4 regions of the Paenibacillus borealis genome follow, and region 4 is predicted to be linked to each of the others. Evidence: predicted binding sites of a transcription regulator. Region 4 holds the regulator's gene; each other region holds the start of a gene.

Region 1 (7,335 bases), 1.4 Mb from region 4:
AAAAAGCCGTTTATTCGGCCCGACGCCTGTTTTGATTGGTCTGGTTGTCGGCGGCTTGTTGATGATCATTGCGGCAAGGAATAGGCGGACTGCAACTGCGGATACGATGGATGGGATTAATTATAAACAGGCATTCGGAATCGGTCTGTTCCAATGCCTGGCGTTATGGCCGGGATTTTCGAGATCGGGTTCGACGATTTCAGGCGGCCTTTTGCTAGGCACCAGCCAAAAAGCCGCCGCAGATTTTACATTCCTTATTTCCGTGCCTGTCATGTTTGGTGCAAGCTTATTGGATTTGTATGATAGCCGTGATTTGTTGAGCTCTGACGATTTAGTTCTAATGTTAATTGGCTTTGCGGCATCCTTTATAGTGGCAATGATTGCAGTAGTGACCTTTATTAAGCTGATTAAGTGCCTTCGATTGGAGTGGTTTGCTCTCTACCGGTTCATTCTAGCAACTCTCTTCTTTTTAATCGTTATACATTAATTAGTTTAAATTAGTTTTTAAGGATCTAATGTAAGTTTCTGAAGAAAGTTAAAATTTTCACAATGTATTTTTGTTTCAAAATGCGATACACTGGACTCACACAAGATTGTGATTGCTAACTGAATGGATTTTACAGCAGCGGAAAATCACATCTTCTTATCTATTTGGGAGGTGTCTTTTTGGAAGACGTAATTAATTTTGTTCAAACTTTCAAAGGTTTAGAGGAGCGGATTAATGAATTCATTAATGAGGATTCTTCTTTGGAATATGTAGAGGGATCTGAAGAAGTAGTGGCTGGAGGAGCTTACGCCTGGTCTAAATTAAAACCCGCTGAAATGAATAAGCAAGATCACATTGACTCAGATTATATGGAATTAGCAGAAGAGGTCAGAAAAGTTTTGAAAAATGAGCACAGCCCCCATATTGAAAAATTTGAACGGAGTTGCGCCTTAGTTTTAAACTATATTCGGCAAGATACTTTGCTCTGGGTTCCAGGTTTGAAAAATGTGATTGAAAATATAAAATCCGAATTGGATTTACAGCAGTTTTTCATGGAAGTGACACGATAGTCTATTATATTGAGGCCCGTCAACCGTAATCCGTTGGCGGGCATTTTTCTTTCGTGGCAAGTCTAACCTTTACTGTTATTATAATAAGGAATAAGCAGTTGACTGCATTACCAGGCATAAACCCCATTTACATCCAGGAACTCTCCATTGTGCCGCAGACCATCTGTTGCGTAGCCGACAATAATAGCAGCGCCGTCTGCTTTGGATTTGCCGCCTTCGGCATTGCCGTTCAAATCCGTCTTGGTGAAGCCGGGTGTGACGGCGAATACTTGAGCAGTGCTGTTCTTACATTCCATCGCCATGGCCACGGTCATCGCATTGTTGGAGGTTTTGGAGGCGTTATAGTCAAAAGCATTGAGCGCGTATGCAGAGCTCTGCATGAAGTGGAGTGAGGCCATATCGGTCGACACGTTCACAATGGTTCCTTCATTCTTTTGGATTAGGGGGAATAGCTGTTGATTCAGGCGGAATGTTCCAAAGAAATTCACTTCAAAGGCATTGCGCAAATCAGCCTCTTGGGTTGCACTGAATGAGCTCGAGAAGGCGCCCGGCATGCCGGCATTATTAATTAAAAGTGTCAGATCCGCGTAGTTGGCCCGAATGCTGCCGGCTGCTTCTTCAATACTCTCTTTATCAGTCATATCAATTTGAACGAACTCTGCGTTTAATCCCTGGTTTCTTAGTTCGGAAGCTGCGGCTTCTCCCCGTTCAATACTGCGTGCACCAAGCAACACCTTCCAGCCGGCTTCACCAAGCTGTCTCGCAATTTCAAATCCAATTCCTTTATTAGCGCCTGTTACAAAAGCGGTTCTGTTCATAGTATTCCTTCTTTCTGCGGGATATGGTCTAGCAACAATTCAAAGTTTATTATGCTACACTTAGTGTAGGTCAACATAAATATTTGGGAGTGAACCGGAATGTTTACAATAGGACAAGTCGCCAAAAAAGTTGGAGTGGGCATAGGGGCGATCCGCTTTTATGAACGAAAGGGACTTCTGGATTCCGTAGCCCGCAATGAGCAGAACAACCGCCTGTATACCGATCAGGAGATTACCTGGCTAATGTTCCTTAGATGTCTGCGTGAAACCGGAATGAGTGTGGAGGAGATCAAGAAGTATCATGATATGGTCAAAGCCGGCACCGCTACCTTACCTGAACGCATTACGCTTATTCAGAATCAGAAGCAACAGCTCCTGGATGATATTGAAGCGAAAAAAGCGCAGCTCATTCATCTGGAGCATAAGCTGGAGCGGTATTATGCCGGGGAGAATTATTAATAGATAATATTCTGGCGCGGTTTCTCTAAATGGAGGGGCATAAATGAAATTGATTAAGAGATTGAGTTTGTGGTTGCCGACCCTGTCTATAGCGGTATGTATGATAAATCTGTCAGGACAAGATGATAAAAACCTGCTGCTTTTTTTGACATGCCCCTTACTGTTATGGCTTAACCCTCAGCTGACAGATCTGCACTATAGTATGGACAATGAAATTCTTTGGCAGTTTATACTATACGGCATCCACTTTTTCTTCTGGTTGGTGTTTGGACTATTGTTCGATTGGTTATTAACGCGCAGAAGAGCAAAGTAGTTGTAGGAGTCTTCGGGATCTTCCTGGGTCTTGCGGTTGTCATTTATGGAACGAAGATCTTTGGTGTGCTGTTTCCGTGGCTGTAGCCCAATCCTTGCCGTCCGGCGAAGTCCAAAGGGCATGACCAATGCGGATTTCCCAAGAGTAATGTTCCTTATCCTGATTTTCAGCAGCGTCCCAGGACAAGCTGTTCCATGTACCTGCGGTATGGTCAGTTATAGCAGTCCAGTGCTGTCCAGCGTCTTGAGTCACGAAAAACAGGAAAAACGAAGTGTTCCCGCCCTGTGCATTCTGTATCTCAGGGTGATCCGGAATCATGATTCCATAGGAAGTTGAGCTGAAAAAAACAGGCGGTGCAGGATCGAACATGGAAGCGGCGTATTGATCAGGCACGTCAAGCTTCACCCGGGTCCAGTGCGCTCCGCCATCTCCGGTTGTGTACAGCCGCTGTGTCCCTGATTGCGGAGTGTTGATGGTTAGCCATCCGTTATCCGCACTACTGAATGTAAAAGCTCCGACTGGTCCGGAGGGTAAGGTTCCGTTCTCCGAATCACTGAGCTTATCCCAGGTTTTGCCGCTATCGGCCGTCTGGTAGATTACATTGTCAGCTCTGAACATCCCGGAACCGGCGGAAGTGATCTTCCAACCGTGCTTCTGATCCAATCTATATTGATAAGTCTGGATGTTCTCAGTAGAAGCAGAAGCGGCTGTATCAGCGGCTTGGGCAGGCATAGAATTGAATGTGAGCCCAACAAGACTGGCGGCAAGCTGCAAGGCTAACCATATTCTCCATAGAAATTCCACTATAAACACCTCCATGTCCATAGTAAGGGATGGCAGCTGGATATAAGTTACAGAAACATGATTAAACGATTAAAAATATATAACCAAGGAGAGGGGGAATAGAGCGGCAATGAGTGAAGCAGAGGATAACAACCTTGAACTGGAAAAGCGGGTAGCAGCGCTGGAGAAGCGGATTGCTGTGATGGAGAAATCTACCCCGCCGGCTCCGCATTCTTCCAAAAAGGGAGTCTGGATCATGCTTGCGATAATACTCGGAATCCTCCTGGCAATGGCGGGTATCGGGATTATCCAGTTTGTCAGCAGCGGCTAGCTGGTTCTTAGCAAACTTTCAGAATTTGCTCATACCTGATTTAAGGTTGGTTTAAGCAACAGTGAGTATAGTGTATACATACCCCCTGATAGAAACCTTGGACCCTGCCGGATGTTGGCGGGGTCACTTTTTTGTCAGATGAAAGGGTTACGGATAGAGCTGCGCTCGCTATATGCTGATTATTCTGATTAAGAGGTTTAATCGTACTCCTTGGGTTCCTGCAGTAGGATGGAGAAGGTCTGCGTTTCGTGGTCCACTTCGATGGTCTCAATGCCGACAAAATCCGGGATTTCGGGATGGACTGCATCTACGCTATATTCCGGATGGGTCAGCAATAATTGAATGACTTTTATGGCTTCCATGTCGCTCCCCTTTACGGTTGAAATGTCACCATGCATAGAGGTACATCTGTTTCTTATGTCTATGCCGGTATTATCCCCGCAGCGCTTAGCGAATATGTCTATGGATTAATTTTCTGTCCTCGTTCCTTTCCATTACGGCCATTAATTGCCCCTGAAAAATACGCCGCTGGATCTGGTCAATCCGCTGCAGGGCCAGCTCTACGGGAACCTGGAAGACGCCGGCAATTTCGGCGACAGCATCCTCACGCAGTTCAGGCAGTGTCCGCGCAGAAATCATGGAATAAGGCATGGCGGCATACAGAATAAACCGCTCCGATTCATCCTCCTGCGCCTGCGTGAACTGTTCGGGCATAAGGGTGTGCTTACCGGCATGGCGGAGAAGATGGCATAGCTCATGGAGGAACTCCAGCCGCTGCAGTTCGGGAGGGAGCCTGTTGTCGATAAACATGCTGTACATTCCGGCGCTGGCTTCAATGCTCTTGCTTCGGACATCCAGATAATGAACCCAGATATTCAGCCGCTCGGCTATGTACTCAATGGATATGTCGGCCGGCTGGCGGACACCGATGCGCTGATATAAATCCTCAGTCCATTTCTCCAAGGCGGTCATCTGATAATAGGATTGCATAATCAATCACCTCAATATAAGATCGTATGTTCGTATTAATGGTCAAAAGAAAAGCCCTGAAGGGCTAAGCAATCAGCACGCTTAACATTCAGCAGCTGAATTGATATGGAACGGGTGTTCCTATGTATGTAAGCATAAAGCAATCAGGCGCGAATATCAAGTGTTTTTCCCAAGGTGGGGTGTACGCTTTGGCTCAGCATCTGGACCATATTCTGGGCATCCGTCTGTGCCTGATCTTTGGCAATACTCATAACCTGCAATCCCGCAGCCTGCAATAATGAGGACTGGTTCATGACAACCGATAACGCAGCAATATCCATTTGGTACTACCTCCTCAAAGTTTTTTGAAGCAGCGCCTCCACCTATTATATCGACTGATGATAGCTTGTCCGTTAGGTGAACGGCATTTCTTTGCCGATTGGCCCATGCCACTGGTTAAATTTCCACATATTCTGTGCTGTATTCAATATTCAAGAGGAGGAATTAAATTATGGGTGCAGAGTATGGTTGCGGTTGTGGAAATAACGTCGGTGGAGTTAATCAGGGTCCTCCGATTGTTCCGGTAGTAAGCCCTTGGACTTCGACTGGTGCGATTCTGGTTCTGTTCATTCTGCTGGTTATTATCACTAAAGCCTGTTTGTTCTAAAACGACATTGAACAAGTGCTGCCCTGTCTGGCCTGAGGCCGGATGGGGCTATTTCTTTTTTTTGCGTGCTGCCGGACCGATCTGGCGTTTGATTCTGCCTGTAAGCTCATCCGTTTCAATGATATACAACTCCCTGACTGTACCTGCAAGTGCAAACCATTCCTGTAAGGCTTCGGCCTCGGACATAGGGCCGTACAGCCTTTTTCCCCGATAACAGATATAGAACACTCCCGGCTCTCCGTCTTTGGAATAATATCCCACCCTATTTTACGCTTTATCCGGGTGAAATTGCATAAAGAACTGTCGTTCGCATAACAGTTATGCAAATGTCCTTATATGACGGAGAGGAGAGCGGCTAATTTGTCTATTTGAACATGAACTCTACGCGGGTACCGTCTGCGAAGTCCTCCAGCTGATTGCCGACCCAGCTTCCTGCCCCGCGGTTATCACTGGGGGTTATGTATTCAATATCGGCTCCGGCTCCGCCTTCTGCACACATCGCCATCGGCCATTCGTCGCGGTCATAACCTTTTTTGGTAGGTACGCCTTTCAGGGATTCCTTACGGTTCGCTTCGGCTTCATTCCGGTCAATCGTGCAGATGGGGGACTCCCCGTTCTCAATCGCTTCCTGAATATGTCTGGCGGTCTCCGGATAACGGTCAGACGGAAATTCCAGCCGGACAACCTCCGAATTGCCGGAAGACGGCGTCTGAGACGGGAGCTGACCATTCTCCCCGAAGTAGTAAGCAGCCAGGCTGAGCAGAACAACGATAATGAGACTGGTGATAAATTTTTTGGCTTTCATATCTGCTCCTTAAAAGTTTTGTTAGCATTGCTTCCAGTGATAAGCTCCGGCAAAACCCGCTTCGGAAGTATACGCTTAAGTATTGTGGGCGCAGGAAGCCTGCGCTCACAATAGTATAGCGTATGACAGCCGCATTGTAACAGACCGAATTCCTGTCCATTCGCCGTTCTGATGTTACATAATTCGCCATATTATGTACAAACAGATGGAGAAGGATGGTGGAAGAAGTGGAGCAGCGCATACTCAGGGATCTGCTGGATTCCGCGTCACGGCTGGTGGGCGATGTACAGTGGCAGTCGGCATTCCGCAGTGTGCAGATGGCCCCCGCGGATGCGGAGCTGGGCCTTCCGGCAAGCAAATTGCTGAGAACTTTATATTGGCTGCAGGGGCAGGGCATGATTAGCGGACAGCATGATTATCTGGAGAGCCCGGATGAATTCAGCGTGAAGCTGAAGAATACCGGCGGAAGTTATGCCGGACTTCACGGCTATGAAATGGGCCCCATCAGCAACCAGACTGTGCAGCAGATCAGCAGCCAGCGGCAGGCCGTCACAGACAGCGCTATCCGCTGGCATCAGGCCGGGGGAATCGTGACGATGAGCTATCATGCCAATCTGCCGGGGACTGCTCCGGCCTGGGCGAATGTCTCGATGAGTCTCAGTGAAGCTGATTTCAGCAAATATATTACTCCCGGAACTACTCAATATACAGCATTAATTACGGAGCTGGACAAAGTAGCCGTGTACCTCAAAAAGCTGAATGATGCCGGTGTACCTGTGCTCTGGAGACCTTACCATGAGATGAACGGCGGCTGGTTCTGGTGGGGGCAGAAATCTTCCTTCAGTGTGCTTTGGGAGATTATGTTCGAGCGGTATACCGTGTATCACAAGCTGCATAATCTGCTCTGGGTATGGAGTCCGAATGCGAAGAACCAGTGGTGCGATGAACCTGCGAAGTATTACCCGGGCAGCGGGAGAGTGGACGTGCTGGCGCTGGATATCTATGACGCTGATTTCAAGGGGAGCCATCATGACAGTCTCTGGGATCTGGGCCGCGGCAAGCTAATCGCCATTGGAGAGAACGGAGAGCTTCCTCCGGTCGCCTTGCTGGCTGGTTCCCAGAACAAATGGAGCT
Region 2 (7,335 bases), 1.6 Mb from region 4:
GCCGAATTGGCTGAACACATAACAGACCAGCATCAGCAGCGGGGTTACCAGAGCTGGAGCGACAGGCAGACGCTGCTGCAGCTGAACGCTAACCCCATAGATATCAGCGACGAAGGTGCTGAAGATTTCCATGAAGATCAGCAGCAGAAAAATCGTCTGCACGATGGGACCCAGCCGGAAGGCGATGCTGCCCATCGGAATCTCGAACTGCAGAATTCCCGGCATCTGTGAACTCATGGCAAAATGGGCTGCCAGCAGCATGAATCCGATTCCGGCTCCGCCCAGAATCCCTCCGCGTACAAGCACCTGCTCGTCTTCAGTATGCCGGGCCAGCGGAACAAGCACTGCCTGGGCCATGCCGAGGTTAAAGGCGGTATACAGGAGCGGAGACATCCAGGCACCGAAGAAGCTGTGGTCTGTCGGCAGGAACAGGAATCTTTCTGCACCGGGAACACCCAGCGTATTAAATACAATAATTAGCGACAGGGTAAGCATCAAAGGGACCACCAGACTGTTGATCTGCAGGATTCCGGAAATGCCGCGCTTCAGCAGCAGGTAGGACCCCAGGATGGTGAGCAGCAGCCCCGCCTGATAGGGCATTCCGAGATGCTCCTTAAAAATAGCCCCGGCACCCGCCAGCATAATGCTGTTCACGCCAATCAGAATGATCATGGTGAACAGGCTGATGCTGGACCCGACCCGTTCTCCAAACAGATGGCGGTTGAAATCCTCATAGGAGTCTGCCTCAATCCGCCGGGCGATAATCATCATTTTGGTACCAAGCCAAATAAATATCGCGGTGGAGAAGAGGATGGTCAGCAAGGCCCAGTGTCCGTATCTTGTGAAGAAACGGAGAATTTCCTGACCGGTGGCGAAGCCGGCACCCACAATGGTGCCAATATAGGTAAAAGCGATCTGCAAAGTGCGGACTCGGGACTTCATTGTTCTCCTCCTCTGAATGCTGCGAAGATATAAATAGCGGTGCGGGCAGGATTGCCTTGTGCAGTCCGCATAGTACAGGTTATGATGAGGAACAGAAGGACATGACTTCCGCCTTGTGAATAAGCTGTTATTACAGTGGAACGTCTGGAATTATAAAGGTAATGGAGGTTCAAAGTCATGGAATTATTGAAACAGCGGATTTTGGAGGAAGGGGTCGTCATTTCGGATCAGGTGCTGAAGCTGGACGGTCTGCTCAACCACCAGGTTGATCCAATGCTGACGATGGAAATGGGACGGGAGTTTGCCCGCAGATTTGCTGAGGCTGGAGTGACACGCGTAGTTACCGTGGAGTCTTCGGGTATTGCCGTGGCATTTGCCACCGCTTATGAGATGAAGGTGCCGCTGGTCTTTGCCCGGCGCAAAAAAACACTGCTCGCGGATCCTGATGCCTTATGCGAACGGGTGCCGTCTTTTACCAAAGGGATTGTTACGGACATCATGCTGTCCCGCCAATACATCTCGGAGAATGACAAAATCCTCTTCATCGACGATATTATCGCCAACGGAGACGCCGCGCGCGGCCTGATCAAGATCATCCAGCGTTCCGGTGCGGAACTTGTCGGGCTGGGCGTAGTAGTGGAGAAAAGCTTCCAGGCTGGAGCCCGCACAATCCGGGAACAGGGTATCCGTCTGGAGTCACTTGTCGACATTACCTCTCTTAGTGAGGGAACGATTACTTTCGGGTAAGAATAAAGTGACAAATACAGGAACATAGCCTATTTTTGAAACATCTGCTTTTCACCCTATAAGTTTTCCTTTATAATAAAAATTAGACATGAGAGAGGAGGCGTCACAATGGGGAAAGAACCGGTGACAGAGCAATTTTTTATTGATAAACTAACCGAGGCCAAGGATCACTTCGAACGTGCGCTGGATTGCAAACACACGGAGTTCGACGATTTGTATCCCTATATGATCGAACATCCTCAGTTTTTCTGGTACAAACGCTACGTAGCTTGGTCGGAGCTTCTGACAATCACAAGTTTGTGTGAAGAGCTGTCCTTCAACTGGAGACAGAAATTCACTGATCATCAGGTGGAATATCTGGAACAACGAGTGATGTCCGCTAAAGTTCTTGACTTCTGGTTTGAGAAGAATGAAGCGCTGATATAAGAACTTCATAAGACATACAGACTTCCTAGTACGTAACTAGACCCGGATGATTTATCATTTGGGTCTTTTTCACGAGTGGAATTAGGGTAATATATGGACAAGCTACTAATAGACAGAGAGGAGATATAGAGCCGTTATGATCAGTGATGAACAGCTGGATGCCTACCGGATTTCCGGTGAAAAGATACGTGTCGTAAGGGATGGACTGGAGAGCAATGATGTCAGGGGGATCGTGCTGGCCTGGGATGAATCCCTGGTAATGATCCGCCGTCCGAATAAGCGGGTGGTGAAGCTGGACCGGAATTATCTGTATCAGCCCTTCAGCGAGCCGAGACCGGATGTTGACACACTGTAACAAGCCAAGGATATTAGGCTGTGAAGACGGCTATGGAATATACAATAGATCGCAACAGAGTACGCCCTGAGCGTACTTTTGTTGATTTTACAGGCCCCATAAACTGCATTGCACAGGAGGAATATATGAATCATCAGAATAAGAAAGCTGTCGTTACCGGCGGCGCTAACGGAATTGGACGCTGTATTACAGAGGAGCTGCTGAAGGCCGGGGCAGCTGTAGCCTGCATAGATACCGATCTTGAGGCCGGACGCTGGCTGGAGGAGTGGTATGGAGCGGAGCGGCTGTTTTTCTACCAGGGAGATATTGCTGAGCGTTCTGTCATTGAGGGTTTCACCGCACAGGTTATCAGCAGATTCGGTCAAGTGGATTATCTGATTAACAATGCCTGCATCAGCAAAAAAGGCCTGCTGTCGGAATGCAGCTACGAGGATTTCGAATATGTGCAGCGGATCGGGGTTACTGCGCCGTATTATTTAACAATGCGGTTTAAGGAACACTTTGCGCGGGGTGCCTCTATCGTGAACATCTCCTCCAGCCGGGAACGCATGTCCCAGCCGGATACCGAGAGCTATACGGCCGCCAAAGGCGGGATTGGCGCGTTGACCCATGGTCTTAGTGTAAGTCTGGCCGGTAAAGTGCGGGTGAATGCGGTCAGCCCCGGTTGGATTGATACCACTGCTTATCATGGGGCGGGGGAGACTGAGGAGCCGGTTCATTCAGAGCCGGACCGGCTGCAGCATCCGGCCGGACGGGTCGGAACACCGCCGGATATCGCTGCTATGGTGCTTTTCCTGTGCAGTGATGCTGCAGGGTTCATCACCGGGGAGAATATAAATATCGATGGCGGAATGTCCAAGCTGATGATCTATCATGGGGACGAAGGCTGGACCTATAATCCGGGAGGGAAGGCATGAAGCTGCCAGTAATTAAGAATGCGCGGGAGTTAGCCGATCTGGTGCGTGAGATTGGTTTCCTTCCTTTATTCCGCTGTGAGATCGACGGTTTCTCCCTGCAGGAGTGTACTCCTGCAGGCTACTGGTTCGTGAAGGATGTGGAAGGCCCGTGGGAGTGGCGTGAGGAAGTTGCGGCAGGGGGCGAGATCGCTTATGCGAAGCTTTTTAACAAAAAAGCCGGGTTTATCAGCAAAGAGTGGTACCCAGACTTCGCCAACTACCGCCGGGACGGATACGACTTCGATGCCAGATATGATGATGGATTAGCTTCCATGCCCAGCAAACAAATTATGGATGTGCTGATGGAACATAATGAGGGACTGCTCTCCAATGAGCTCAAGCAGCTGGCCGGCTTCGGGAAAAACGGGGTCAAGGGCTTCGATACGGCAATGACGCATCTGCAGATGCAGACCTATATTACAGCCAGCAGATTCGAATATAAGCAAGACAAAGAAGGCCGTCCGTACGGCTGGGGAGTCGGGCGTTATGCAATGAGTGAGGACGTATACGGGGCAGAGTGGGTAACCTCGCGCTATGCTGATAAGCCTGCGGAATCAAAGGCGCGAATTGCTGAGCATGTAGCGAAGCTGTTCCCGGATGCGGGGATGAAGGAGATTGAAAAGGTAATTAAGTAGGGGAGCGCAGCGCTCTGTACAGATTGAACTTTCGATTTTTCGAATTTGGGGTTGCTGCGACTACAGAGAATAGATGAACTTACGGCGGCTATTGCCGTAAGTATTCTTATCCCGATATTTGTACCGGAGATCACATTGCTTATTAAAATCTTGCACAGAATACAACATTTTCCTCATGATTTTGGCGGTAAACCAGAATTGTTGTACAAAAGGCAGCATTTACTCCTTCTTCAGGCAGTTTGCGGGGGGAATTCTTGTATTTCATACAACAATCCCCCTAAACATGTGAGTATCGAGGTATCCAAGTTGCAATACGTACAACAATTATGCCTATGGAGTGTTAATTTAACAATCACAGGCTCGCTCTGCGGACAACGGGACAGTTATGAAGAATGGAATGGTTCGCTTTGGTTCAAATTCAAACCATACGGACCCTGTAGGGAAGTGTAGGTACACAAAGAGCCTCGTCCATTAAATAGGACGAGGCTCTTTGTATTAACCAGTAATGGCCTAGAAAGACAAGGCCATCTGTTCCACCCGTTCTTCTCTGGGCAGGACGGAGGCAAGCTCGGCACCCAGCCCGAGATAAGCACGCATGCGCAGCATCATCTCATTACGGAAGCCGGGCCATAGGATATGGATATCGCCGGCGTATCCCCGGCAGGTATACTCGGCCGTAACTCCGCGCTGATCCTGGCGGATGGTATTGATCTTCAGCTGATGCGAAGTAAGCTCACGGGTAACCTCCTGCAGCATCAGCGAAGTCTTCTTCGTGGCGCTGGAGACCAGCTCCATGTAGAGCTGGGGGGTCTTGAACAGACCGCTCTTACCAATAACTCGGCAATCGCGCTCGAACACTTTATGGATAAACGTTAGCAGCAGATAGCTTCTGACAAGGGACAATTCGTCTTTGGTTATATCTTCAGGAAGTGTTGGTGTGATTAGGGTATTTCTCTTGGTAGTCGCCATATAAATCACCTCATTTATAGTATGCGAACCTTTGTTCTCATTATACATCCTTTGGGTAAGTAAATGCAATATTCATCTTGAAAATTATTGGAAATAAACAAAATTAAAAAAATTAGAAAAAGGTTGACTCTGAAATCCCAGCATGATAAGATCTATCTTGTGACTGCGTAAGCAAGTCAACCTAATATGCGGTCATGGCGGAATTGGCAGACGCGCTGGCTTCAGGTGCCAGTGATAGCAATATCGTGGAGGTTCGAGTCCTCTTGACCGCATCACTGATTTCAACAAAAGACCCGTACATTTACCTTATAGGTAATGTACGGGTCTTTTGTTGTGGAGAAATGGAAATGAATACAGGCGGCGTCAGCCCAGATGGATCAGAATAGGCATTGTGTTAGGTATCATTAGTTTGGTAATATTATACATACGTAAGATTTTACCGGGAGTTCGATTGTTCAAGTCAGATAAGAAATGTATGCGTCAACAGACAGGGGAGATAAAAGGAGGTCATTATATGACTGCTGCAATAATTTTTGCATCAAATAAATTAGGTGCAGTACATGACGATCAAATGCAGTTGATGCTTGATAAATTTAATTTAGGTAAACTTATTTCTTTCCAAAAAACTGTGAATGGTGCTATGGGACAAACGATGTTTGTTTCCTCAAAAGAAGGAGATTTTATTCTAAAAGGAAATCCATTGTATCCCGGACAATTCATTGAGGAAAAATTCTTTATCGAAAACATACATAAAAGAACGAATGTAACTGTTCCTACTCCCTATATAATCGATGATTCAGAAGAGATATTTGGATGGAGCTACTCTTTAATGCCTTGTCTTCAAGGGGAACATATGAATTCAGAACATCTAAAGGTCACACTAAATACAGCAGACAAGTTCGAAATTGCGGAATCAATTGCGAAGACTTTAGCTGATCTGCATAGCTGGAAAGTTACCCGGTTCGGCGAACTGGATACCAACAATCTCAATATTGCTGCCTTTGAGGGAAGTTATACGATATGGCTGTACAATCGAATTAAGTTTTGGTTAGAAGATGCTAAGAAGTATTCAGTAATAACGGATGAAGATTTAACAAGGGTCGATTTATTATTGGAGGACTCCAAAGAGGCTTTTGATGACTTTTCATCTCCAAGCTTCGTGATGGGCGATTTCAAGCCTGGAAACTTCCTAATACACCCAGGAATGAACGGCTGGGAAATAAGCGGTTTATTTGATTTCACTAATTCATATTTTGGAGACCCTATTTCTGATTTGATAAAGATGATTACAGTCTATTTGGATAACGGTGAACCTGAACTCGCTAGTCATCTTATACAAGTTTATTTTAATGGTTCAGAAGAAAAGGAAGCCATAAAAAAACGTATCAAAGTACATATGCTTCATCAACGAGTCTTGGATTGGGGTTGTGCAAAAGCAATGAATATGGTTACTTGGGATAATGAGTTGTCATTTTCGTATTGGGTAGAGAGCTATACAGATTCAGTAGCAAGTCTACTAGTATGAAATGAATGGATGAATCTTATTTTACTCAGCTAATCGGCGGAATACTTAATATTATTTTATAAATGTGAAGAGGAGGTTTTTATAAATGGGAGAAAGACGATGGGGGATTGTCAAATGGTTCAAGGAAGATAAAGGTTACGGGCGGATAATGTTAGACGGGGCGGACGGAAACCATGTATTTGTGCACTTTAGTGAAATATTACCAGACCCTGTTAGGCTACCGAACGGCTTCCGATTTCTTAAAGAGGGACAGAAAGTTGCGTTCGACCTGATCGAGTTCCCAAGCATATCAGATTCCCAGCGAAGAACAGCTAAGAATGTGCTGATTATAGAGGATTGAAGGTTTTGTGATGTAAACAATATGAGGTGATCAAATGAAGAAAGTATGGGTAAATAACTTGTTTATTTATTTGGGATTCTTAGTAATCGTGATCTTAGTTTTTGTATTAGGGTTACAATATCAGCATCATTTACAGGTAGAAGCAACTAAGACGTATCAACCTAAAACTAGTGTTGCCTTTTCTGTTCTTTTTCCGATTTCCTTTGGATTATTACTCGGTTTGCTAAGACTCTTTGAATTACTGCGGAAGACTGGAGACTGGACAATAAATTGGATGAAGCTCTGTATATTCGGCGTACCTTCACTCTATGTCTCCATACTTCCACTATTATTTTGGTCGGGTCTGTCTATTTCCTATAATGATTTACCTTTAGGCTACCTTTCGATTACTCCGGGAACAACAGCTCATACTATTAGCGGTCTGATGTTCGGTTTCTTAT
Region 3 (7,335 bases), 1.6 Mb from region 4:
TAGCCTGGAAGTAGCCTTTGTTCTGGTCGCCATATGCCGGAATGCCTTCATTCCGCAGCTCTTCAATCATCAGCGGCGTCCACACACGCGCGGAGCGCAGCAGAATAACGATATCACCGTACACTACCGGACGCATGATCCGCAGTGCCTTATCATAGATCAGCAGCGGTTCCCCGCCGGTCATTCCTGTCATCTGCGAGATGCGCCGGGCAATGGCCCGTGCTTCCAGCTGTGCAGTCTCACTCTCTACTGCCTCATTCTCCTGCTGGGGCAGCTCATCGTCCTCCCCGGGTTCCTCCGGCTGTCCGGATGCAGAAGTCCCCTTATCGATCAGCAGCAGCTCCGGCGCAAAATAAGTATCCGGCCCTTTCTCCACCGCTCCCGGGAAGTTGGCTCCATAGACCAGCTCTGCGCGCTCGTCGTAGCTTATCTCTGCAACATTGCTGTCCATGATCTGCCGGAAAACCATATTTACGGCATTCACAACCTCCAGCCGGCTGCGGAAATTGCGGGCCAGGTCAATGACCGAGCCGCCGCCATTATCGTTCTGCCCGGGACTGGCTTCAGTCCGGGCATCCGCTTCACCGGCAAGCAGGCCGCTGCCGTTACCTTCAGCAGATGGATCAGCGCTGAACCTGCGGTATTTGTCCAGGAACAACCCCGGTTCAGCCAGGCGGAAGCGGTAAATACTCTGCTTCATATCCCCGACCATGAAGCGGTTGCCGGGGAACTCACGGGAGATCAGCCGGACGATCTCCTCCTGTACACTGTTGGTATCCTGATATTCATCCAGCAGCACCTCATCGAACTGGCTGCGGTATTCCATGGCAGCATCCGACGGCAGGGAATGCCCCGGAAGCGAGTCCGGGTGGCGCAGGATCTGCAGGCAGTAATGCTCCAGATCACTGAAATCCACCAGCCCGCGGCCCGCCTTCTCCAGCCGGTAACGTTCACCGAACCCGATAACCGTCTCGGCCAGCTCGCTCATCAGCGGTGCCGCTTCATGGAGTTCACCCAGGAAAGATTCCGCCGGACGCCCAAACAAGGATTTCTGCAGCTCCAGCAGGCTCTTCTTCACTTGATCCCGGGTTGCCTTAACACTCTCCTGCAGGCCGGGATCGGTTGCATCCTTCTTGCAGGGCTTCAGCTTGCCAAAAGAGATTTCCATGAAAATATCATACAGATCAGCCCAGGGCTGCGCTTCTACGGCATCCCGTAATCCCTGCGCCATATCCAGGTCAGCCGTCAGGTTATCCGCATAAGGCGCCGGTCCGCCGGGCTGAAGCGCGATTTCACGGGCCTGCAGCAGCTGGCTGATGGCACCATCCAGCGTCAGCCTGGCTTCGGCGAGAATGCTCTGTACCCAAGGGGTATGGCTCAAGGACTCTGCATCCGGCAGTGAGAAATCAGCAGCCGTATCCCGCAGCCACTGTGCCGGCCAGGGATGGCTGCGTGCGAAATCATGCAGCCGCTGAATCAGCGAATGCACCGCATCGTCACTGCGCTCCCCGCTGAACCAGTCCACGAGCCGGACGAATACGCTATCTTCCCCGTCTTCAGTGACCTCACCGTATTTCTCCTCCATCAGCTCATCGAGCAGCTCCTGGCGCATCATCTCAGCTTCATGCTCATTGAGTATACGGAAGCCCGGATCAATCGGAATCAGCTGATAGTAACGGCGGATGACTTCAAGACAGAAGGAATGCAGCGTCGTAATAGATGCTCTGCCCAGCAGGGCAAGCTGGCGGCGCAGGTATTCGTTCTCACCGCTTGTATCCTCTTCCAGCTTGCGCTCCAGTGCCTCCCGGATCCGCTGCCGCATCTCGGAGGCTGCAGCCTTGGTGAATGTCGCTACCAGCAGCCGGTCCACGCTGAAGCCTGCTTCTTCATTGCTTATTTTGCGGATAATGCGCTCTACGAGTACAGCTGTTTTGCCGGAACCCGCTGCCGCCGCGACGAGAATATCGCTGCCGCTCTCGGCAATGGCGCGCCACTGGTCATCACTCCACAGGCTCCCTTCCGGCTTCGCTTCCGTTACTGGATGTATGCTCACAATTTCTCTCCTCCTTTGCGGGACAGCAGATCCCAGATTACATCTTTGCCGGGCTTGCTCAGATTATTGTAGCCGTTGCCCTCCACAGCCTCGTCGAACTGGCAGACCGGACGGAAGGAGCAGAAGGTACAGGCGGTTTCCTGCTGGATGCGGTAAGGCTGAATGGCCACATCGCCTTCTGTAATACGCGTCCCGATATCCGAAATCGTACTCCGGACTGAAGACAACAGCTGACCCCATTGCTCCGGCGTAGCAACAGACGCACTGCTGTAGAAGCTGCCGTCGCTCTTCAGCGCTACCGGAACAATAGAGGAATATCCTTTGTCGAGTGTGGTATCCATCAGTGAGACCACTTCACGGTCGGCCGTCAGCAGACCTTTCATCTTGAAGCGCTTCATCAGCTCCTGCTCCGCCTGCTCCCGGTTCATTCCGTTGGCTGAGGTCAGCAGCGGATCATGAACATGGAAATAGAGCGCGCCTGCCGGGAGTGCAGCCTGGCCAAGCCATTGCTCGGAATAGGTGAGCAGCACATCAAGATAGGTCAGCATTTGCAGCGACAATCCATAGTAGACCTCATGCAGCTTGAGATCCTTCTGGCTCGATTTGTAGTCGATGACCCGCAGCAGAATACCCTGCTCGCCTTCAGCCATATCCACACGGTCAATCCGGCCGACCACCTCCATTACGCAGCCGTTCGGCAGTGTAATTCTCAGCGGAGGCAGCTCCTTCCCGGGACCGAAATCCAGCTCCAGCCCGACCGGCTCGAAGCTCCCCCTGCGCGAATGCTCACCAAGGATCACCGAAGCGCGGCCGACAATATTCTTCAGCTTGCGCGAGATATAACTGTAACGCTTGCTGCTCATCAGAATTTCGCCCTGCAGCAGCGGAGACAGACGGTCTACTGTCTCGCCCGCCTCACGGCGGCATTCCTCTGCCGTCATGCTGCCCCAGCTGCGGCCCTGGTCCTGCAGCCGCTGCGCCATTTGGCTTAAAGCCGCATGGAACAGCTGCCCGATATCCGGAGCCTGCAGCTTGTAGAGCTGGCGTTCCTTCAGCCTCAGCCCGTATGAGGCGAAATGGGAGAAGGAGCAGGCGACAAATTTCTCCATGCGCGACACGCTGCCGCGCAGTGTGGGGCCGCCATACAGCCGCAGGCTGGTCTCCTGCTTCAGCCTGATCCCTTCGTTGCGGTAGAACAGCGAGCCCAGCAGCCGTTCAAGCTGCAGCTTCACCGGGACTTCTGCCTGCTCATCTGCTGCTGCCAGTTTGTTCAACGCCTTGTCTGCCTGTCTATCCGCTGCAAACCAGTTATAGACATCCCACCACAGTCCCGGAATCTCCACCCCCTGGCGCCACTGCCGGAGCTGAAGCATCAGCATGCGGAGCGTTTGCTCAGGATGGCCGATAAAATTCATGTGGACCGCTTCCGCAGACGCGCTTTCATCAGCTGCCTCCCCTCCCTGGGGGAATCCTGACAGATACTTCTCATCCAGCCCTTCAGGGAACATGCCCTGCAGCTGGCGGATAATCTCCGAGGGCAGCAACGCTTTGCCTTCATCATCAGCCGTTGCGTAACTAATCCACAGCTTCCTGCTGGCAGTCGTAAGCGCATTGTAGATCAGGAAGCGCTCATCCAGCAGCTTGCGGGATGAACCGGGGGCAAGCTCCATACCGGCATTCTCCAGCAGCAGACGCTCTCCCTCGGACAAGATCCCGTCTTCCTTGAACTGTGCCGGAACCACACCTTCATTGAAGCCCAGCAGGAAGGCATACTTCACTCCCGACACCCGCGTACGGTCCATCGTTCCGACCAGCACCTGGTCAAGGGCAGGCGGGACAAGCCCCATCTTGAGCTCAGCCAGCCCTGTTTCCAGTACGCCGGCGAACAGTTCAAATTCCATTCTTTCCTTGCCCATCATCTCGGCAATCTGATCGAGCAGGTCCAGCACAGCACCCCACAGCTGGTTATGCTCACGGGCAGCTTCCGGGCGTCCCTGCTCCAGAGACTCCGCTCCCATCCGTTCCAGCTTGCGCGCCGCCCCTGTGTCCTCAAGCAGCAGATATACTGCCCTGCACAGCTCCAGGCCGCTGCGGCTGGCTTTGACTCTCTGCTCAAAAGCCTGCAGCGGTCCTGTGATCGCGCTCCGGCAGGCTTCCATTCTGGCCAGCATAGCTTCATCTACGGCCTCACTGCCCTCCAGCGAGAGGCGGGGAATGCCTTTCCATGAACGGCCGTCAGTCCACCGGTACCCGTGAATACCGCAGGCCAGCACGTAATTCTCCAGTTCATCCATATTGGCGCGCGTAATACTTCCGTCCGGCGGAAGCAGCAGCTCAGTCTTCACGCAGCGGAACACATCCTCGTAGCGCCAGCGGCGGCGGACTATATCCAGAGCGGAACGGATGAATTCCACCAGCGGATGGTGCAGCTCATTCAGCTTCTGGTCCAGGAAGAACGGAACGCCGAAGTCCTGGAACAGCGGAGCAATCAGCGGCTCATAATCACTCATATTCCGCATGAATACAGCCATCTCACCGTATTTGGCCCCCGAGTCTCTCGCCAGGCTCAGCATCTCGCGCAGCACGCCTTCGACCTCGGTCCGGCGTGAGGCCGCAGCCCGGATACTGACTGCTTCCTCCACTTGCCCGGCTGCTCCATTCCAGCGCATCCGGCGCTGGAATCCGCGCTCCAGATGCGCGAGAGCCGGGCTGTCCTTGAACCTTGGAAGTACAGGCGGAGCCAGAAGCTGATCCCAGACTGTAAGCCCCATCTCCTCTGCCATTCCGCGCAGCTTGATATATGTAACCGCAGCCGGGTGAAACAGCTCCAGCTCATGCGGTGCCTGGCCCGCTTGATAGATCCGGTCCAGGGTCAGGGCAATGGTCACCCCCGAAGCATATTGCATAAGCTCTCGCAGTACGATGAATTCCTGATTGGTAAACCCGTGGAACCCGTCTACCCAAATCTCTGCACCGCGGATATAGCCGGAATGCTGAATATGCTCGGCCAGCTCCGCCAGCCTGTCCTCCTGATCCATGTAGAGCTGCGACATTTCCTGCTCCAGCTCACTGAAGACCAGGTGCAGATCCTCCAGCTTGCCGGCCAGAATCGGGCTTCCTCCCAGGGCATCCCGCATTCTGCCCAGCTGTTCTTCGAGGTCACCGGCTCCAAGGCAGCAGCGCTTGAGCTCCGTGTGCAGACTGCTGAGCCGTTCCACAAATCCGGGCCGGTCCGAAGAAGCGCCGAACAGCTTCAGCTCTTCCTTGCGCCGGTTGACAATCTTATAGATCAGCATCTTCTTGCCTTCTTCGCTGATCGGCAGACTCGCGCTGCCGCCGGTCTCCTGCTTCACCCTGTAGGCCAGCCGCGAGAAGCTGAGTGTCTGGGCGCGGATGCTGCCCTTCACATTACCCGCAGCCAGCAGCCCGCGCTCAGTACCGAATGATCCCTGCTCAGGGACAAGTATAATGATCGGCGCTCCAAGCGGCTCTGTCTTCAGCCGTGAGGATACCGTCTCCCATATTGTAGTTGTCTTGCCGCTGCCCGAGCGTCCGATCAAAAAGTTAACCGTCATTTCAGCAGACTCCTTCCGTAGCGGAGAATTAGAATGCAGGCAGCCCTGCTGCTGCACACACAGAAGCGGATTGCCTGATAAATATCAGAATCTATGAATAATCTCGTCCCAATAGTATAGCATACCTCCGCAGCACGCTCCAGAACGTACGTTTGCCATTGTTTGCAAATGGCTGCAGCTATTTTTCAGGACACGACTACCAAGGGCAACAGCAAAGAAGATTCTCCCGGAGCCATGGTTCGGCTGGTTGGGAGAACCTGGATGGATTGTATGATTACAAGTGAACAAATGGCATCTACTAACGGGTAAAACTCCAATAGAAGGGACATAGTTGGAATAACCCCCAGACTGTTGAGAAAGTCCAATTAAATCAGCAGAGTCACTCCTCTGCTGATTCCAGCTGAATTGCAGGGCAACACTCAGCGCGATTCCTCTGCTTAGTTCATGATCCGCCGGCCTAGGAAGCGGACTGAAATTCCGTTATATGAGCAGATCAGGCGGATTCGCCGGGCAAACAGACTCAGATTCCGCTAAGTGACCAGTCAGAGCTCATATGGAATCCAGCCAGCAACATAACGGAATCCCAGTCCGCTTAAGCCCCATTCTGAGGTTTTTTGGAGAAATAGAGGTTTCTCAGTCCGCTTCACTCTGCTGACGGTTCCCTGCCTATAGTACCCGCAACTTCCCCGTAAGAAAAAAGAGAGCCTCTAAAGTAGAGACTCTCCGTAACAAGCCTTCCGGCTTGAGATAACATCATTATTTGCTGCGCACCTCAAAGATGGCAAACTTCAGATAATGCCCTTCGTCCACGCCGAGGATCTGCGGGTGATCCTTGCCTGCGGCCCGCCACTCGATCAGCCGCAGCACTTTGCCGGCATCCTTGGCCGCTTCCTGAATGGTGTCCAGGAACAGCTGTGGCTGCATATGGTACGAGCAGCTGGCCGTAACCAGATATCCGCCTTCGTTGACCAGCTTCATGCCGTGCAGATTGATGTCCTTGTAGCCGCGGACGGCGCCTGCTACAGCACTTTTGGTCTTGGCAAAAGCGGGCGGATCAAGAATAACGACATCCCAGGTACGTCCGCCGCCAGCAGTCATCGGCTTCGCAGTATCCGCCTTGGCAGCCGGCTTAGCGCCGGGTTTAACCTCTGCCGCCGGACCTGTCGCCCGCTCGGAGCGTTCTTCCAGCCCCTTCACCTGATTACGCAGGTAGGCAAACGCATCATCCACTACAAATTCCACCCGGTCGGTGAATCCGTTGATCTCCACATTGGCTTTCGCACTCTCAATCGCATGCGCGGACACATCAAGGCAGGTTACCTTCTTGGCGCCGTATTTGCAGGCATGCAGGGTGAAGCTGCCGGTGTGTGCGAAGCATTCCAGCACGGTTGCGCCGTCCCAGAACGGGAACGTGACCGGCTTGCCGCTTTTGTTGACCGGCAGCGTCTGGAGCGATCCATCCTCTGCCGCTACCTCCTGCAGCGTAATTCCGCTGCGTCCGCCCCAGCCCTTCATGAGCGGAGCGATGGAGGCTCTGTTCTCGCGCTGATCGAAGAAGTATCCAGTCTTCTGGCCTTCTTCAATATCGACGATAACCTTCAGTCCGTTCTCGCTCACCGTGATGTGGCGCGGGCATTCCCCGTAGAGCACGCCTGTGGTCTGCTCTAAGCCTTCGAGCTCGCGGACGCTGACGTCACTGCGCTCATA
Region 4 (7,335 bases):
TCCTCTTCATTATTCCCTGAACAGCCGGCAAGCGTTATACCCATAACCATGCAAATGAGACCTCTGCGCAATCTTGGCTTAATCATCTGGAGCCCTCCCGGTTCTTCGATAGATTCATCTTAACGCTGACAACGAAAGTCAGATCGCTTTCTTTCTTATTATACACATTTTATTCAACTTGTCGGAAATAAGCTTCGTTAACCGCCCTATTTCATGAGAATAGTCATATACATGAACTACATTCGTCCCTATCAATGTGGATATATCAAAAAAGCCAATACCCTGCGAGAGGATACCGGCTTCATCTAATTCCGTTATAGGGAGTGCACCAATGGCAGAAGCTCCGAAAGATGGCTGATCTGATGATCCGGAGTAATGTCCGGGTCAGAGGTCTTGCCAGTCCGGTTGATCCAGACCGTCGTTAGACCCGCAGTCAGTCCTCCGAGAATATCAGTTGTAAGCTTATCTCCGACCATGATCCCCTGCTCAGGCGCAATATCCAGCAGTCCGAGCGCATGCTCGAAGATAGTCTTGTCCGGTTTCCCTTTGCCGAAGCTTCCGGAAATGACAATATGGTCAAAATACGGAATAAGCTCAGGTACACCATCAAGCTTCTCCTGCTGGAGTGCCGGACAGCCATTCGTCAGAAGCAGCAGCTTCACCTTGCCGCGCAGCTCATCCAGCACCTGAAGCGTCTCTTCGTATATATAGGGACGGCTGCGGCGCTCAGCGGCGAATTTGTCAGCAAGGCGTGCCGCCAGCGCTTCGTCTTCCACTCCTAGGGAAGCCAGCCCGCGGCGCCAGGATTCGATGCGGTAGGCCGGAGCCAGTTGCTCCAGCTGCCGGAATTCCGGCTGTTCTCCAGCAGTAAAATTGGCCCATAGTGCCTCAAATGGATTGATCCCGATCAGCTTCGTGAACGGAAATGTCTCGTAAGACTCATACAGCGCACGTGCTTCTCTGCGCACCGCCTGCTCAAGCTCTTGCGGATCAACGGAATCCCCTGCAGCCTCAGAGGCGTAGCGGAATGCTTCTTCCACACTTCGATCATCCCATAGCAGTGTATCGTCAAGGTCAAATAGTACGGCGGTAATCGGCATTTCGTTCTCCCACTCCCTATGCTGGTCTATCTTACTATTCGTGCACTACTTCAATGTTGTTGTTCTTGCCGAATTGCTCCAGGCGTTCAGCCATAGCAGCAGTGTCATAACGGTTAATCAGCTTGGAGAAAATCCACTGCTTGCGCTTGCCTTTATACTTAATGGTGACCACGCTGCGCGACAAGGTAATCTTCTCGATTTCCGCCGCAGGCAGAAAGCGTTCACGGTTGTATTTAATAGTAGACAGGCGGGCACGCTCAACCTTAAGGAACGGACGGCGGAAGAATAACAGCGCGGCAAGCAGGAAGTACAGTACAACCCCCAGCCAGTTGGCCAGAATCCCGCTTCCTTTAGCATCATCAATGGAACCGACTACCCAGAACATAATACCAAGCAGTAATAACACTACTGGGAATACAATATTCCGGCCTTTAAAAATATCGACGCTCTTTGCAGCAGCTTTGGAGCTTGCCCCGTAAATCGTCTCTTTCCCCTGCTTCTTTCTTTGCTGATTAACTTGCTTGGTGTTGCGTTGAACCATTCTTTCCCAAGAACGGGCCATGTTAGTTCCCCCTAGTCATCCTGTATTATCTATGAAAAGGCTGCAGACTAAGCTTTACGTCCGTTGTTGCCTTCTTCATGCTCCGGATTATCCACAATTTCAATGGTATCAAGCTGGGCCCGGAAGTTGCTGCGGATGTTGCCCAGATAAATCTCGCGAAGCTTGGCACGTTCTGCCAATTCTTCCTCATTCAGGCCGCCGTTCTTATGTTTGCGTGCCAAATCATTGATGCGTGCGACCAATTCGTCAATATTCAATACTTTCCCCTCCCCTATAAATTCATTCTAACTTTGCCATGAGAAAAAGAGCTTGTCAAGGTCTACCCCCTGAAAGCTCTCCGAGTCGAACACCACTATGCTTCTTTCACTTAATATACCGGCACGGACAGTATATCTCCGGACTTAATTCCACTGTCCTTCAGACCATTTGCCTTCTTAATTCCTTCTATATATACAGCAGTCTTCATATCATCCGGTTTATTCTTCAGCGCAATGCTCCACAAGGTGTCTCCGTGTTCAACCACGATCCGCTTCTCCGGCTTCATTAAAGAGACAGAACCGGCGAACACATTCCCCACTATTGTAAATCCGGAAATCATAAGCAACAGAACCAGAGTAATCTTAATGAAGCTGATCTGGCGGAATAAGGTTGTGAGTGCAGACAGCAGATGAAGAGTCTTATCTTTGAACTTTCTCATTAGAATATGGGGTAATGGATTACCGGGAGCGGACACCTTGACATCCTCGTTGTAGATACTGTTGTATGTGCTGTATTTTAACATTAATATCGACCTCCAAACACTTGTTCTTACTTTCGAAAATAATATAACACGAACATGTGTTTTGATCAATAGTTTTTTCGAACAACTGTTCCCTTAATTATCTGGCCTGCAATTTCCTCATTTTAGAACTTATGTTTGTACGAACGGCAGTTCTATGTTATAATTTTCCCAAACATAGTATATGGGGTTGATTCCGATGTCAAAGATTTCGAGTCGCCAGCTGGCGATCCTGGAATTTATACGTAACGAAGTCCGCAGCAAGGGTTATCCTCCGTCTGTTCGGGAAATCGGCGAAGCTGTTGGCCTGGCCTCCAGTTCTACAGTGCACGGTCATCTGGACCGGCTTGAGAAGAAGGGCCTGATCCGGCGCGATCCTACGAAACCGCGTGCGATTGAATTGCTCGGTCAGGAAGATTCAGAGAATGTACATCAATTCGTCCAGACGGTTACCCGTATCCCTGTAATTGGTAAGGTTACTGCTGGTGTTCCCATTACTGCTACAGAGAATATCGAGGATTACTTCCCGCTACCTACTCATTACGTAGGGGATAACAAGGTATTCATGCTTTCTGTACTCGGCGACAGCATGGTTGATGCCGGTATCATGAATGGCGATTACGTCATCGTCCGTCAACAGCAAACTGCCGACAATGGTGACATCGTTGTTGCGATGACCGAAGAAGATGAAGCAACCGTTAAGACCTTTTACAAAGAACGTGATCATATCAGGCTGCAACCGGAGAACCCGGCTTATGAGCCTCTCCGCCTTAACCGCGTTACTATTTTGGGCAGAGTCATCGGATTATTCCGCGATATCCATTAATCCTTTCTCCTTCATAATTAGGCTGCTCCGCATGAAGCGAAGCAGCCTTTTTCCTGGTTTTATCCTGTTGAAAATGCGAAAAATGCCAAAAAACCAACATGCAAACATTCGTTCCCGTGTTGGTTTTTCGGCATTTTTTCTCCCGAACCGCTTCAGCCATCCGCACATATCCTGATTACAAAGGAGTGCTGATCCCCATGCCCAATTATCGAATTATTGTCGACCTCTCACAGCGTATGCTTTACCTGCTCGATAATGACACCGTAACCAGAGGATTCCCTGTCGGCATCGGCAGGATGCTGACCGTTTCGCCCATAGGAGAATATACGATCATTAATAAGCAGCCCAACCCGGGTGGACCGTTCGGAGCTTTCTGGATGGGTCTGTCCAAGCCGCATTACGGGATTCACGGAACCAATGACCCTTCCTCTATTGGCCACATGGTCTCCCACGGCTGTATCCGCATGTATAACCAGGACGTGGTCGCTTTGGCTGCAATTCTCCCCATTGGTACCCGTGTGACCATTAGGGAGTAGCCGCCCTAGTGTACACCCGCCGGTTCCGCAAAACATGCTGCGCCTGCCTGTATGTCCACGCGGAACAGAAGAACCCCTTTGGCCAAAATTCGCCAAAGGAGTTCTTCTGGATAACCTATTAAACAGTTTGTTCGTAGCCAAGCTCTTCCAGAATACTTTCAGCCAGACTCCACTGCTCCGAAAATGAGTCTTTGCTTTTTTTGGCATAGACTACTGCGCTCTTGGTTACTTTCTCGATTAGCCTGCGTCCCTGCTCTTTGGTGATGGAGACTTCCATCCCGGAGCGTCCCACCACCTCAGACAGACAAAAGAATGCAATCCGCATGGCGTAATTGTCCCTGCTGAGGAAATAGAACAGATGGGGAACGTTTTTCAGCAGCCGGTCAACCCAATTCGTAATCTCCCGTACCTGATAGACCTCCCTGCGATCCTGCTCATAGCCATTGAAAATGATTGTAATTTTGCCCTGCAGCTTCTTTTTCTCATATTTCTTGAACTCACGCAGATAGTTCTCCAGCCGTCCCTTCTCCACATCTTCTCTGGAGACATTCAGCACGGTCGTACCGGCTGCCTCCAAGTCAGGTGTCCCTGCCGCGATCTCAGCTTCTCCATCAATCAGCGGTTCATTATAGTGTAATTCCGGTAATCCCAGACGCTGGCGTAATTGATCGTCCATTCTTCTCACCTTCCTAATCAAGCTCTTATGCAGCTTGTTCATCATGTTATCCTGATATGTATTTCCGTAATCGCATACATTACATCATTTAATTATACTCCGCCCCTTTCACAGTCTCAATCACAAGCAAAAAGACATCCCGGAAGGATGTCTTTGACTGGATACATATCCTCTGACTGACTACAACACGCTGCGTAACAACCGGATAGCAATAGTGTTTAAACGAATCGCTTCACGGATAGATGCTCTGGCAGCCAGCAGTTCTCTTCTGGCACGCGTGCCGCTTGGAATTCTGCGCAGATTCTCATTGATTTCTTCAAGTCTCTCCAGCAGAATTGCTCTTTGTGTGAGCAGGGCATTAATGGCTCTGCGGATTCTGTTTCGTTCTCTTTGCGTCATCATTACACCTCTTTTACGTTTTATAGTATAAGAAATGCAAGGATTTGCTTCGGAGACTGTGTGATTTGGCAGTAATATTATAACTAGCTTTCTTTGACCTTGATGGAGATAATATTTACAGGATTAATAAACTTGCCTCCCGCCGGAATCCAGCCAGTTAAGCCACCGGATGTCAGATAGGTTCTAGCTTCTGCCGCCGATTCAAACACAGATTCCAGTTCTTCAATTTGCCCATTCACATACTGAAGCTCAAAAATAACTTTACTCACTGCGACCACCTCCTCAACTACTAATTCGTTACCCGGAAGCGTTTACCTGCTTTTACTTCTTGGGCAGACGTACCCGGAACTCAAATTCGTCACGTCTGTAGGTCATTCCGGCCAGCAATACATACTCCGGTGTCCATTTCTGTACAGGTCCGGCGTAATCAGCAATCACATGCGGCTTACCCTCAACCAACTGAACAACATAGACCTTCACCTGGGCAAGCGCAGCCGCGAATATATCAGCATCACTTGAAAGAACTTTATACGCAGTATTCAACATCTTTCCTCCTTAGTGCACACGCAAGAATGATAAGGATTCATGGAGCATACAAATCAATTCAATTATACCGGGTTCTGGAACAATATGTAATCCCTATTTAGAGCTTAGAGCTTGATGAAAACGATTTTAAACAGCCCGAGGTATTTGCGCTTTGCCTTAACATCACCGATAAATGTCTTGCCGTCTTGAATATCAGGTATGCTGAATGTAGAGAACAGAATGTAATTTTTTCTAATAGTAAATGACTCCACCAGCGGTTGTGCCACCAGATCAGTAATTCCACTGGCAAGCTCTATACCCAGCGTTCCCTCCAGATTGTTCACAGCATATTCCCCAAAGTCCTCTTTGCCCGGATTCAGAACTGCTAGCAAGACCAGTATTACTATTAGTACAAAAGACAGTTTTGCTGCTGTTTTCTTGCGGACTCTGCGTTCAGGCTGCGGTGTATCATATCGCGGGTTCATCCCTATTCCCTCCAGCTATAATATTTCTTGAATCGTGAATACTAACGGACTCACAATAAACCGGCAGAGCATAACAAATACATCAATCGGACTGCTTATCCCCACATCCATTCCGCTCCATTCCGGACTACCTGTTACCGGCGAATCCAGCCCATATTGCTCTATAATCCGTTCTTTGGTTTCGGTAGACATAACAGTCCCTTCTGTAGCTCCAGCCTGCGAACAAATCAGCGTGAAGAACAGCATAATCGCAATTATGGATACATATTTATTTCTCATTTCATACTCCTATGTATCTTATTTATTAAAAAGGAAATACCGGCACCGCAACGACCAGGATCACCACTCAGTAGCTGCCGCTACACTCACTTACCTGTTCTTATCCTTCAGATAATAGTATCCGCCATTAAGATTAACGTCCCGCTCACCGTTACCATTAACCATGTGTGACTAGCTTGCTCCGCAGCGTATATTCCTTAACGAGTAAAGCCACGCCCAGAATAACCGTTATAACAGCAAATACAATCCCAAGCCCTCTTAATACGCTTTTCACTTTAACCCTCCCTATTCTTACTGTAAGTCCAACCAAGCACCTGCAGAAGGTCCAAGTAACGTCTATTAGATACAGTATATAGGATATGGTACATTATGTAAAAGATATGACCAGCCGACACTATCATACCTGCACAAAAATATCAAGACATAACTGAAGTTGATTTCATGCGTACAGGTGTTTAACCGAATTAAGATTTTGTGAAAAATATATGTATTTCGCAATAAATAGATTGATATTTTCTCTCATTTATTTATAATAATTACCAGATATATGAAGGGAGACATCACGAGTTTGACCACAAGAGATACGCTTCCCCTCATGTCTTACATTGATATTGACCGCAGATTATACTCACGACCTATTCACACTTTAAGACAGAGATCGACCAGAAACCCTAAAAGCATTTCCCGTATTCTTAATTCGTTATATGAGAGCAATTACATCACCATTGGTGATTTGATGAAAGCTTCATTGGCTGAATTGCGTTGCTTAAGGAATTTTGGCGTCACGGGGCAAATAATTGTTGTTGAGTTGTTAGAGGCCTATACCAATCAATTGTCTGAGATTACCCGCTAAGGACCTTTATATAAAGGTTCTTTTTTTATTGGGCTGCAAGAAACGCTTGGCATTAGCGGAATCCACCCACATCCCTTGGCATATGAAGAACAAATTTACCCTTAGGGGTGAAAGGACTTACTAGCCAGTGGTCATTTGTCTGCTGGCTCTTCTTTTCTTACCAAGGTTCCATTACAAGGAGGACAGAAAAACTCCGGCGATTCGCCAGCTTTCAGTCCATAATAACACTCGCCCACGACAAACTCTGGCACGGGGTCCAATTCCTAACATTCCACACAGACATAATCTATCCATACCTCGGGCTCTTCTTCTCTCA

Evidence for each region. Region 4 encodes LexA, which represses DNA repair genes until DNA is damaged. Its sites were predicted from a motif close to CGAACATATGTTCG; they were not measured.
Region 1: PBOR_RS25900 (ImmA/IrrE family metallo-endopeptidase) is a predicted target of LexA. The motif match lies at 4,770-4,783, and genes of this name have one in related genera.
Region 2: PBOR_RS12670 (YhjD family protein) is a predicted target of LexA. The motif match lies at 5,055-5,068, and genes of this name have one in related genera.
Region 3: addB (helicase-exonuclease AddAB subunit AddB) is a predicted target of LexA. The motif match lies at 5,770-5,783, and genes of this name have one in related genera.

The regions. Positions count from the first base shown of each region.
Region 1 is NZ_CP009285.1:6,099,645-6,106,979, reverse strand. It holds gene PBOR_RS25935 (undecaprenyl-diphosphate phosphatase) at 1-487, shown strand, start outside; gene PBOR_RS25930 (hypothetical protein) at 667-1,056, shown strand; gene PBOR_RS25925 (SDR family NAD(P)-dependent oxidoreductase) at 1,164-1,874, opposite strand; gene PBOR_RS25920 (MerR family transcriptional regulator) at 1,974-2,333, shown strand; gene PBOR_RS25910 (WD40/YVTN/BNR-like repeat-containing protein) at 2,686-3,450, opposite strand; gene PBOR_RS25905 (hypothetical protein) at 3,560-3,760, shown strand; gene PBOR_RS37150 (hypothetical protein) at 3,958-4,122, opposite strand; gene PBOR_RS25900 (ImmA/IrrE family metallo-endopeptidase) at 4,208-4,750, opposite strand; gene PBOR_RS36450 (YjfB family protein) at 4,894-5,070, opposite strand; gene PBOR_RS37145 (hypothetical protein) at 5,241-5,396, shown strand; gene PBOR_RS25895 (hypothetical protein) at 5,445-5,582, opposite strand; gene PBOR_RS25890 (NucA/NucB deoxyribonuclease domain-containing protein) at 5,761-6,201, opposite strand; gene PBOR_RS25885 (glycosyl hydrolase) at 6,429-7,335, shown strand, end outside.
Region 2 is NZ_CP009285.1:3,062,505-3,069,839, forward strand. It holds gene PBOR_RS12640 (YkvI family membrane protein) at 1-942, opposite strand, end outside; gene PBOR_RS12645 (xanthine phosphoribosyltransferase) at 1,120-1,689, shown strand; gene PBOR_RS12650 (hypothetical protein) at 1,798-2,115, shown strand; gene PBOR_RS12655 (hypothetical protein) at 2,252-2,470, shown strand; gene PBOR_RS12660 (SDR family oxidoreductase) at 2,596-3,387, shown strand; gene PBOR_RS12665 (AlkZ-related protein) at 3,384-4,061, shown strand; gene PBOR_RS38340 (hypothetical protein) at 4,204-4,326, opposite strand; gene PBOR_RS12670 (YhjD family protein) at 4,572-5,030, opposite strand; tRNA gene PBOR_RS12675 (tRNA-Leu) at 5,219-5,302, shown strand; gene PBOR_RS12680 (phosphotransferase family protein) at 5,545-6,555, shown strand; gene PBOR_RS12685 (cold-shock protein) at 6,641-6,895, shown strand; gene PBOR_RS12690 (hypothetical protein) at 6,930-7,335, shown strand, end outside.
Region 3 is NZ_CP009285.1:6,226,164-6,233,498, forward strand. It holds gene PBOR_RS26445 (UvrD-helicase domain-containing protein) at 1-2,053, opposite strand, end outside; gene addB (helicase-exonuclease AddAB subunit AddB) at 2,050-5,628, opposite strand; gene PBOR_RS37785 (hypothetical protein) at 5,797-5,937, shown strand; gene PBOR_RS26455 (class I SAM-dependent rRNA methyltransferase) at 6,385-7,335, opposite strand, start outside.
Region 4 is NZ_CP009285.1:4,675,833-4,683,167, forward strand. It holds gene PBOR_RS19505 (FixH family protein) at 1-86, opposite strand, end outside; gene PBOR_RS19510 (HAD family hydrolase) at 315-1,100, opposite strand; gene PBOR_RS19515 (hypothetical protein) at 1,135-1,662, opposite strand; gene PBOR_RS19520 (DUF896 domain-containing protein) at 1,710-1,919, opposite strand; gene PBOR_RS19525 (LysM peptidoglycan-binding domain-containing protein) at 2,030-2,359, opposite strand; gene lexA (transcriptional repressor LexA) at 2,640-3,266, shown strand; gene PBOR_RS19535 (L,D-transpeptidase) at 3,464-3,802, shown strand; gene PBOR_RS19540 (hypothetical protein) at 3,921-4,478, opposite strand; gene PBOR_RS19545 (hypothetical protein) at 4,659-4,880, opposite strand; gene PBOR_RS19550 (hypothetical protein) at 4,961-5,146, opposite strand; gene PBOR_RS19555 (hypothetical protein) at 5,199-5,423, opposite strand; gene PBOR_RS19560 (hypothetical protein) at 5,528-5,887, opposite strand; gene PBOR_RS19565 (hypothetical protein) at 5,903-6,166, opposite strand; gene PBOR_RS38610 (DNA-directed RNA polymerase subunit alpha C-terminal domain-containing protein) at 6,762-7,019, shown strand.